Regions from separate parts of the Spirosoma aureum genome, predicted to be linked through region 3. Evidence: riboswitches for the same ligand, from Rfam matches in the RefSeq annotation. Region 3 holds a riboswitch; each other region holds the start of a gene.
The links. A riboswitch is a leader RNA that binds a small molecule or an ion and turns the genes downstream of it on or off. The one in region 3 is predicted to bind S-adenosylmethionine.
Positions count from the first base shown of each region.

Region 1: linked by a shared signal. The riboswitch ahead of metH (methionine synthase) and the one ahead of G8759_RS26835 (YceI family protein) in region 3 are both predicted to bind S-adenosylmethionine.
Region 2: linked by a shared signal. The riboswitch ahead of G8759_RS07780 (homoserine O-acetyltransferase family protein) and the one ahead of G8759_RS26835 (YceI family protein) in region 3 are both predicted to bind S-adenosylmethionine.

Region 1 covers NZ_CP050063.1:7,286,784-7,290,565, forward strand. Annotated here, with positions in the region: gene G8759_RS29040 (Ppx/GppA phosphatase family protein) at 437-1,324, opposite strand; SAM riboswitch class I at 1,491-1,607, shown strand; gene metH (methionine synthase) at 1,766-3,782, shown strand, end outside.
Region 2 covers NZ_CP050063.1:1,927,331-1,931,112, forward strand. Annotated here, with positions in the region: gene G8759_RS07770 (esterase family protein) at 1-97, opposite strand, end outside; gene G8759_RS07775 (GDSL-type esterase/lipase family protein) at 152-760, opposite strand; gene G8759_RS07780 (homoserine O-acetyltransferase family protein) at 960-2,018, opposite strand; SAM riboswitch class I at 2,196-2,314, opposite strand; gene G8759_RS07785 (DUF721 domain-containing protein) at 2,504-2,830, shown strand; gene G8759_RS07790 (polysaccharide deacetylase family protein) at 2,908-3,711, opposite strand; gene G8759_RS07795 (glycosyltransferase family 2 protein) at 3,648-3,782, opposite strand, start outside.
Region 3 covers NZ_CP050063.1:6,752,641-6,756,422, reverse strand. Annotated here, with positions in the region: gene G8759_RS26840 (glycoside hydrolase family 3 N-terminal domain-containing protein) at 1-1,025, opposite strand, end outside; SAM riboswitch class I at 1,381-1,480, shown strand; gene G8759_RS26835 (YceI family protein) at 1,813-2,442, shown strand; gene G8759_RS26830 (dipeptidase) at 2,515-3,782, shown strand, end outside.

The DNA of each region.
Region 1 (3,782 bases), 530 kb from region 3:
AAAACAGATTGTACATTTTTCCAAAACCTCAAATTTTTGTAGTCTTTATAGTAGTTTTTATATGATAATAATTGAAATACTGTAATATATATTGATTTTTGCTATACTATTTAGATCATAAATAGTCAAAATAAAATAATCGGCAACAGGAATGATCTTTAAAACAGGGTGACTTAGTAACCGGAACAAAGTCGAAATCAGTATACATTTGTTTTGGGCTGAGTCGATGCGCAATTCATTGGTGGTTATACAAAAAAGATTGTCACTCTGGTGAACATCCTCAATGTATACCTGTCAACCAAAATATGTACCGATTACTATTCGTACAATAAATAGTATTCGGCCCACCGATTGTAAGAGAGAATATGTCAAATTAAAAATCCCGGCGATCTTATTTCGCCGGGATTTTTTGTTAATGCGTCTACGGGCAATTTGTTTAGAGAACGTGTTTTTTCTTCCCTAGCTGGGCGTATACTAATTGAATGATACCATCTTTCAAACCCAGATCTGGAACAATAATCTTATCGGCTCCAGCCCATCTCATAACGGAAATATAAATCCCGGCGGCTGGTACGATCACATCAGCACGGTCGGCATTCAGACGGAGTTTGTTGATACGGTCTTCCTGGTCAAAACCAGCGATGTAATCACGAATCCGTTCAATTTCTGAAAGGGTTGTTTCTAATTCAGAGGTTTTAGACGCCAGGTTGAATAATTTACTGATGTTACCTCCGGTGCCGACAGCAATAATTTCTTTAGTCGAATCGATATTATCCTCAACCCAGTCTTCAATTTTTCGCCAGGCCCCTTTGGTTTCTTTGCCTTCCAGTAGCCGCACCGAGCCGATTTTGAACGATTTGGAATTGATTTTCTGGCGATTCTCATAGAGATTCAGTTCGGTGCTGCCACCGCCCACATCAATATGAAGAAACTGCCGTTCATCAAGCGCCTGAACTACTACATTATTAATAAGTTCTGCTTCTTTGCTCCCATCAATAATGTTAATCTTAATGCCTGTTGAGGCTTCGATCCGTTTAGCGACCTCGTGCCCATTGGAGGCTTCGCGCATGGCCGATGTAGCGCAGGCCATATAATCTTCCACTTCATGCAGTTCCATCAGCAGTTTGTAAACCTGCATGAGTTTGGCCGTTCGGGCTTCACTTTCAGGAGTAAGCTCGCCAAAATTGAATACATCGTGCCCCAGCCGAAGCGGGAACCGTACGTATTCGACACGCTTGAAGCTAACAACGTTGTCGTTATGTAACACCGTTGAGATCTGCAGACGAGCTGCATTGGAACCGATATCGATGGCTGCTAGTTTCATCAACTATAGTTAGGTAGTGACCAATTCGCCGGAGTGGGGAATGAGCGAACCAGTGAACGGGATTAGTCACAAACTAGTCGCCTATTCATTAATTCGCTCATTCAAAAATTCGCCCAAAAGTAAGCTATTTTTGGGACTATGGGTAGAATATGTATCTTTGCATAAGTGCTTATCAAGAAAGACGGAGGGATTGGACCCAACGATGTCTTGGCAACCAGCCGCTTACTATACAAGTAGGAAAAGGTGCCGCATTCCACCCCAATTTTTTGGGGACAGATAAGTTAGCGTTTCTGCTTCCTTCCCCTGTTTTGATAAGCCCCGGTTTTTACGCTATACTATTTTAAGGCCGCTATTGGCGTGCTTTTAACTCTATAAATTTTGTATCAATTGGAACTGATTACAGACCTTCTGAAACAAAGAATTCTCGTTCTCGATGGTGCCATGGGAACGATGATCCAGCGGTATAACCTGACTGAAGCCGATTATCGGGGTGAGCGCTTTAAAGACTATCCGCACGATGTAAAGGGAAATAATGATTTGCTGTCGATCACGCAGCCGCAGATCATTCAGGAAATCCATAAACAATATCTGGAGGCAGGTGCCGATATTATCGAAACCAATACGTTCAGTGGTACATCCATTGCCATGGCGGATTACCACATGGAAAAGCTGGCCTATGAACTGAACTATGAGTCAGCACGCATTGCAAAGGAAGTAACTGAGGAATTAACAAAGCAAAATCCGGATAAACCGCGCTTTGTTGCGGGAGCAATGGGGCCTACAAACCGGACTGCTTCTCTTTCGCCCGACGTAAATAATCCGGCGTATCGGGCTGTTACGTTCGATGAACTGGTGAATGCCTACTATGAGCAGGTAAGTGGTTTAGTAGAGGGGGGCGCCGACCTGCTGTTGGTCGAAACGATCTTTGATACACTGAATGCCAAGGCGGCTATGTTCGCCATTGACAAGTATTTCAATTTAAACCCGCAGCAGCCTGTTCGCCCAATCATGATATCCGGCACCATTACTGATGCCAGTGGTCGGACATTATCGGGTCAGACAACCGAAGCTTTTTTATATTCAGTTTCACATTTGCCCCTGCTCAGTGTAGGGCTCAACTGTGCATTGGGGGCCGAATTGATGCGGCCTTATATTCAGACGCTCTCGAAAGAGGCACCGTTCTTTACCTCGGCCTATCCGAACGCGGGCCTGCCCAACGAATTTGGTGAATACGACGAAACGCCGGACATGATGGCGTTGCAAATCGAAGATTTCATTAAAAGTAGTTTTGTCAATATTGTTGGCGGTTGCTGCGGCTCTACACCTGATCACATTCGGGCCATTGCCAACGTAGCGGCCAAATATCCGCCACGACAACTCCCAGAGCCTGAACCCTATCAGAAATTGAGCGGCCTGGAGCCGCTCAAAATTACGGAGCAAACGAATTTCCTGAACGTTGGTGAACGAACCAACGTGACCGGTTCTAAGAAATTTGCCCGGCTTATTAAAGAAGGTAATTACGACGAAGCACTGAGCATTGCGCGTGGTCAGGTTGAAGGCGGAGCGCAGGTGATCGACATTAACATGGATGAAGGCATGTTGGATTCGGCAGAAGCTATGAAGACTTTCCTGAACCTGATTGCTGCCGAGCCTGATATTGCCCGTGTACCCATCATGGTCGACTCATCGAAATGGGAGGTCATTGAGGCAGGGCTGAAATGCGTCCAGGGAAAAGCCATCGTAAACTCTATTTCGCTCAAAGAAGGCGAAGAAGCGTTCATTGAACGGGCCCAATTGGTTAAACGCTACGGTGCAGCTGCGGTTGTGATGGCATTCGACGAAACCGGTCAGGCGGATTCGTACGAGCGTCGTATTGAAATCTGCGAACGAGCTTATCGAATTCTGGTCGATAAAGTTCATTTCGCCCCGCAGGACATTATTTTCGATCCCAATATTCTGACTGTTGCAACGGGAATTGAGGAGCACAATAACTACGCCGTTGACTTTATCAATGCTACGCGCTGGATTAAGCAAAACCTGCCGCTGGCTAAAGTCAGCGGGGGTGTATCGAATATTTCGTTCAGTTTTCGAGGTAACGATGTTGTACGCGAAGCCATGCACTCGGCCTTTCTGTACCATGCAATTCGGGCAGGGATGGACATGGGTATTGTCAATGCCGGGCAATTAGAGGTTTATGACAATATTCCAAAAGATTTGCTGGAACGTTGCGAAGACGTGCTGTTAAACCGTCGGGACGATGCCACGGAACGGTTAGTCGATTTCGCCGAAACCGTAAAAGCAAAGGGCAAAGCGATCATACAGGACGAAAGCTGGCGGCTCGAACCTGTCAATGAGCGGCTCAAACATGCGCTTGTAAAAGGAATCACGGACTATATCGATCAGGATGTAGAGGAAGCACGTCAGCTAGTTGAGCGTCCATTGCACGTCATTGAAGGCC
Region 2 (3,782 bases), 4.1 Mb from region 3:
GAAAGACAAGTACACGAGCCCCCGAATGGCCGAAGACAAGCAACTCCATGTCACGATTCAGATTTGGACTGAACCATTTATGATACTCACGATGCATAAGGAAGGTGATAGATTGGGTGAAATTGCATCAGAGAGGGCAAATCAGGCTAACTTAGTAGGTAAACAAATTATTAAAAATCTGCGATTCCTGTAAGATTCCTTTCCATACCTGATAACCAGCCTGGTTAAGATGAAGTCCATCGCCTTCAAAAAATTCGCGACGTGGCCGGCCATCGTTACCCAATAAGGGAGAAGTCATGTCGATGGTTCGAAAAGCGGGGTTTTTAGCCACTTCGTCGGCAATGAGTCTGTTTGTCAGGCGAATCCTATCGCCAATTCCCCAGCGTGCCGGACTTAGTTTGATCGTTAGAAAAAACAGCGGTACATCAGGTAGCTCCCGGCGCATTTTATCGGCCAGTGCGCAAAAAAACAGGTAAACTTCCTCAGGATGGCGACCGTCGCCCAGGTCGTTATCACCTGCATAAAATACAATGGATTTAGGATTTGCCGGAACAACCAGTCGGTCAAAAAACCAGGCACAGGCCGCTAATGTTGAACCGCCAAATCCTAAATTAAGCGTATCGATTTGCGGAAAATCCTGAGCCAGCGTCGACCAAAGTCGAATCGATGAACTACCATAAAACACAACCCGATCGGATGCGGGATGAACTAACTTGATTTTGGCTTCGAGTTGCCGAACGTCGTCTTCGTACCAGACCATCTGGTTATTGTATGATTAAGGGTTACCTAATGGCTTCTTACAACCCGCATGAATAGATTACTGCACCGGAATGGGTTAACTCATAAGCTGACAAATGTGTTGTCAAATCTTTATAAACCCGTTTGCCATTAGTCAATAATTTTTTAGTGATACTACCCGCAGGTTGAAGAAAGCTTCATGCGATTGAAGGGCTGATGCTTTACTTTTTTACTGCTTCGGCCATTTTGTTTGAATCAGACGTGGCTGAAGCCATCCATTTTCGGAGAATGCTGCCCAAGGGGCGGAATTCGATCAGAAATCCGTCGTGGCCATACAGAGAATCAATCTCTTCGTAGACTGCATTAGGAATATGCCGGGCCAAAAACTGCTGTTCGGCTATTGGAAACAGCAAATCGGAACGGATGCCAACAACGAGGGCGCGAGCCTTTATCTGGTTGAGTGCATTCAGAATGCTACCCCGGTTTCGACCGACATTGTGCGAATCCATTACCTTCGACAGCGTCCAGTACGTAAAGGCATTAAATCGATCGGCTATTTTTTCCCCCTGATAGCGTTGATAGCCAGCGGCCTTATAGCCATCGAGTTGTTCGTTGTTATCGAGAGCCTGCGTAAAGCCATATGTATCGTAGTTACGATACGAAATCATGGCCATAGCCCGAGCCGCTTTCATCCCCGACGCGCCTGCATCGTCGCGTCGTTCGATCCAGGTGGGGTCAGCTTCAATAGCCATACGCTGGGCTTCATTGAAGGCAATACACCAGGGCGATGCAACCGCGCTGACAGCGATCAGAACAAGATTTTCGATTAGATTCGGGCGTAGAATTGCCCACTCAACCGCTTGTTCTCCGCCAACGGATCCACCAATACAGGTATGAATTTTATCGATACCCAACTCCTGCCGTAACAGGTCCAGCGCTTCAACCATATCGCGGATGGTAATTGTCGGGAAATCGTGGTAGAAGGGCTTTCCTGTAGTTGTATTGACTGAGAGAGGTCCGGTTGAGCCATAACAGGAACCGAGAATATTGGCACAGACGATGAAATCAGTATCGGGATTAAAGTATTTCCCTGGCCCTACCATGCCATTCCACCAGTCGCCGGGGTCGGCATTGCCGGTCAAAGCATGACAAATCCAGACAACGTTAGACCCATCGCTGTTCAGTGTTCCGCGTGTGGTGTAAGCTAACCGAAAACCCGGTAAGCTCTCTCCCGATTCAAGCGGGAACGAATATTTATAGTTAAAATAATGGATGTCCAAAGGATAATGCGTTTTCTGCCCTAACGTTTTCAGGCATTATGAAGGCATAACGGCACTGAAAACCATAAACATATGGAACCGCACAAAACCACTCCCGGTTAGCGGTGCGATGAGGTGAGTGATGCTTAGTAGGCCTCGTAGGGCATACAGTGCCGTGTGTAGCGCATGTGATTAAACGATTTATAGTCCCTAACCGTCCGCCTTCGCGGTTGCTTTAGGCAGGAGTTAGCACCTTGCCATGTGGTAGGTTGCCAGCGATTCACAGAGCCTGATCTCTCCTCGCTTCTTTATAAATCAATTGACGTCGGTATGAAATGATTGACGTCTGGCAATTGACTTGATACCGCAAGTATACTAGCCAAAGCGCGCCAATCCAAACACAGACCCTATTTTCTGACCGTTGCCTTATTTTTTTTGACTTCGTTGGCAAGTAAGGTTTATTTAATCGGGCGGATATTTACTTTTGTGGCGAAGACACCCCCCCGATGAACCAAACCTACCGTTACAACCGTGAAAATGCTACCCGAGTAGCCGGAACTACAACTGTGAAGGATGCAATCGGGCAGTTGCTGAAAGCGTATCAACTTCAGACTCGCTTCAACGAAACGTACCTCGAAGCCTTCTGGGGACGTATGATGGGGCCAACGATTGCATCGCGAACAAACCGTCTCTACGTTAGGGATCGGAAATTACATATCGAGATCGCTTCAGCTCCACTGCGTAATGAACTCGTCAATGCCAAGCAGAAACTGATTCAACTTGTAAATAAAGATATGGGTACCGATGTTATCGAGGACGTTATATTTATCTGAATAAGTTAGATTTTAAAACCGAAAAAGGCATTACTGGTCAGTAATGCCTTTTTCGGTTTTAAAATCCCGTAGACTCCTTACGATAATGAGTTGGCAAATTCATGCATTGTACTGAACTCGCCTTGTGGCTTTAAATAGCGAAGTAGTGCCTCAACCCGGTCAAGTAACTCCTCTCGGGAATGACGCCGAACGTAAGCCGGGATTTTTTCATAGCCCGACAGGTCCGTAAACTCCCAGGGGTGAACGTATAAATTCAGAAAGCCATCGGCTTGAAGCGTTTGCCTGCATAGTTGTTTGTAATAAGCAAACGGAAAGTTTTTTAGACTTAACCAGAAAAGTGGCAACCGTAGGGTAGGCGTAACGGATGCCGGAATCTGCCAGACACCCGCTTCCCGGAAGGGATGACGTGGTTCGCCCCAGTGGTTATAGCGGCCAGGGAGCCAGGTCGGATGCAACGATGAATTATACTGATAGCCTGCCTGCTCAACATCGTTGGGGTCGACAAAACCCATGCGCGCACGCCGGAAGCCGGTTACCGGACGATTAAGTAATTTCTCCAGCGCTAATCTGGATGTAAGCAAATCTGCCGGTTCGAAAGTCGTATGGAAATAGCCGTGCGACGCAATTTCGTGCTTACCAGCAAGCTGCCAGACTAATTCGGGTTCATGAAGGGCATAATTAGCCGTAGTGAAAAGCGTGGTACGAGCCTCAACTGCGTCAAAGCGTTCGGCCAGCAAACGCAGCCCCCGCGTTGAAACGGCCACTTGCTCACTCAGTGGAATATTGTGACCGAACTCTACCGCAGTATCAAACTCTTCTACATCAACGGTGAATAATATATGCCTCCCAGGGGGTGTTGCTCTTTGGTTGGGGCTTCCCATGTTGTAACGGTCTCCTCAATGTCGCTTGTGTCGCCGATGATATAAGCCGGGCGTTGTTTTACTTCCACAAA
Region 3 (3,782 bases):
ATCTGAGCCAGAGCCGCCGGAACATCTTCGGTAAACTCCAGGACATCCATGCCCGCTTCCAGACCAAGCTCATCGGCCTGACCAGACGGGAAATATTTTGTAACGCCCTTCATGTTCATCGCGTCTGAGAAAATCAATCCCTGAAAACCCAGTTCGTTTTTGAGCAGGTTGGTGACGATGGCGGGCGAAAGCGTTGAGGGGCGGTTACGGGTTGTGTCGAGGGAGGGGATGCTCAGGTGAGCGATCATCACACCGGCAGCCCCGGCGTTGATCAACTGTTTGAACGGATACAATTCCAGCGAGTCGAGTTGCGCCCGGCTTTTATTGATCAGGGGTAAATCATAGTGCGAATCGGTACCTGTGTCGCCATGGCCGGGGAAGTGTTTCAGGCTGGTTAACAGATGGTTATCCTGCATGCCCCGCATATAGGCAAGGGCTTTGCGCGCAACCGCATATTTATCTTCTCCAAACGATCGAAAGTTAATAACCGGGTTATTGGGATTATTATTGACATCGACCGAGGGGGCAAAGTTGACATGAACACCTAACCGACGGGCTTGTTTCGCCAGATTGGCCCCCATGGTATAGATGAGTGAATCGTTGCCCTGCATGGCTCCGAGGGTCATCTGATAGGGGTAGCGAACCGTACTATCCAACCGCATGGCCAGACCCCACTCGGCGTCCATCGCAATTAAAAGGGGCACCGTCGAAAGCGCCTGTAAGCGATTGGTGAGTTTTGCCTGCCGGATTGGCCCTCCCTGAAACATGACTACTCCGCCAAGCTTGTAGGTTCTAACCAGATTGACGAGCGAATCTTCATAGGCGGGTTTTCGGTTCGAGTAGCCCGAAACCATGATCAACTGACCGATGCGTTCATCGGGTGTCAGCGTTGCAAAGACCGAGTCGGCCCAGCGGTTCTGACTGGCATTAAGTTGCAGGAAAGAAGGGGTTGTTGACTGCGAAAAAGCCTTTGTGAGAAAAATAACGTTGATGAAAGTAATAATCAGGAGCCGACAATAAGGCATGAGCGAAAAAATTGGGTCGTGAAGGGTCAAAAATACGAAAAGGTATGCTACAACACACTCCTTACGACTTGCTCTATGTGCTGGATTAATTTACTGGATGGTTTAAATCTGTATTTGTATCGCTTCTGTAAACAAAATTGCGCGGGCCAAACGAACGGTTCGACCTACACGATTTATTCACCGGCAACGAATAGCCGGTTTTTGTACCTTCTGATTTCAGGCTTACGTAAAGTGAAGGCCATTACTAGTTGGAAAAATAAAAAAATAACAAAATCTATAGGAGAAGTTTGCTTTTCTGGAAACGAGTCTTTTATCTTTGAGCGATCTTACACTTACTACCTGCAAAGTAGCTGTGGATTTATACCGAAAGGGGGAGAGACAGGCTCTTTGAACCCTTAGCAACTTGCCAGTTGGCGATAGTGCTAACCTGCCTACTTCGATAGGAACTATAAATTTACATTCCATGATTACGCACGCCAAACGCTGCTTTTCTCATTTTCCCGGAACTGTCTGCTTCCCAAATCTCATTTCCTGTTGAGTCGTTCTATTCGGCTGATTTCGCTTTAATCAGAAAATTCTAATTATTGATGAGTCACCATATCGGTATTCACTACTATATTCTATAAATTCTATAGAACAAATAGATAATATGAATTTTGTCATGACTCGATGACCACTTGTATATCTATCTGTTGGCTAGGACTATCGGGTAGGGCCAAAAGTTTCGTGTTCCGATATATCAAATCCAGAAACTAAATACAAAAAAATGCCGCTTCGGAAGATCGCTATGAAAAAGACAATCCAACTCCTGTTTGGCCTGACGGCCCTCTCGCTGATTTCGGTTGCAAACCCGACTCCGCCAAAATCGAAAGAAGTCACGTATAAAGTCGATACCCAACAGAGCAAACTAATCTGGACGGGTAAAAAAGTAACCGGTGAGCATACGGGACTGGCTCCCATCAGTAGCGGTTCGCTGTTGCTGACAGGAGGGAAATTGAAAAGTGGTTCGTTTGAGGTTAACCTGAAGGCGTTGACCGTGACTGATTTAACCGATGCGGATAAGAACGCCAAGTTGGTAGGGCACCTTAAAAATGACGACTTTTTCGCGGTAGAAAAGTATCCGACGGCCCGATTCGTCATCACGTCGGTAACGCAAACGGGCATCGGGAAATACGATGTGGAGGGGAAACTGACCATTAAAGGCATTACGAACGAAATCAAATTTCCGGCTCAGTTTAAAACAGAAAATAACAGGCTGACCGCAACGGCCAACGTAACGGTTGACCGGACAAAATATGGCATCAACTATGGCTCAAAAAGCTTCTTCGAAACTATTGGCGACAAAGCGATTTACGACGACTTCTCACTCGACATAACGCTGGTAGCTATATCGTCGAGTGCAGTCGCGAGTCGGTAAAAACGATAATCAGGTGATTGTTACGTGTCCACTTCATCAACAACTAGAAATCAACTTTCATCAAGCTACACTATGATACCTTCCCAGTTTTTCACCACCGGGCTTGCCTGGTCGTTAGCCCTTGGGCTTACGGCCAGTGCACAGCAAGTTCCGGTCAAGTCAGACTCCCTAACCGATGCGGTCGTGCGTCGGGTGCATAAATACGCCCTAACCATCGATCCGCATCTGGATATTCTTGCTGATTTTAACACCGCCGGTAATGATGCCGGAACGGAAACAAAAGGCCAGTTTGATCTGCCGAAACTGGAAAGGGGCGACCTTGACGTTGCGACGGTGGCCTTGTTTGCCGGTACGGCCAAAAAGACCCCGGAAAATATTGCCACAGCCCGAAAAGAGGTCGATACGAAGTTGGCCGCATTACGTCGGTTTGTGAGCCAGCACCCCGACCGGCTTGAATTTGCCTACACGGCGGCCGATCTGGAACGGATTCCGGCAAAAGGGAAACATGCCATTTTACTAAGCTTTCTGAATGCTTTCTCGCTCGGTAAAGACCTGACTCAGTTGTCATTGCTTCACCGGGAGGGTGTACGGGTGTTTGGTCTGACGCATGCCGGTAACAACGACTGGGCTGATTCATCACGGCCGTCGGTGGGATTTGACGACAAACCCGACGAACTGGGTGGATTATCGGCGTTGGGCAGGCAATCGGTTTCGGACCTGAACCGACTCGGCGCTATTATCGATGTGTCGCAGTTGACACCAGCAGGCGTTTTGCAGACAATTCAGTTGAGTCGTGCACCTGTTATTGCTTCTCATTCGGCGGTGCGGGGGCGGGTCGATGCTACGCGTAACCTCAATAATGACGAACTCAAAGCCATTGCTGCCAATGGGGGTGTGGTGAGTATTGTCGCCTTTTCGGCCTACTTGCACCCATCGGCAGAGCAGTTAGCTAACTACAAAAAGAACGTTTGGGAGCCGTTTGGTCTGCAACCCGGCGACGATGCCAAGTCGAAACTCAATGCAGCCGATTATCAGAAATTTCAGGCTGCCTATCGTGAATTCTCGAGTAGTGGCTACAAATACACCAACCTGGCCGATTACCTGGACGCGGTCGATTACGCCGTTCGACTGATCGGCATCGATCACGTTGGCCTGGCTTCTGACTTCAATCATGGCGGTGGCGTAACCGGCTATGCTCATGTTGGCGAGTTGCCTAATGTGACCCGCGAATTGCTCAAACGCGGTTATTCGGAGGAAGAGATTCGAAAACTCTGGGGCGGAAATTTCCTGCGCGTATTTCGCGAAGTAGAAGCGACAGCAAAGGAATTGCAGCGGGAACA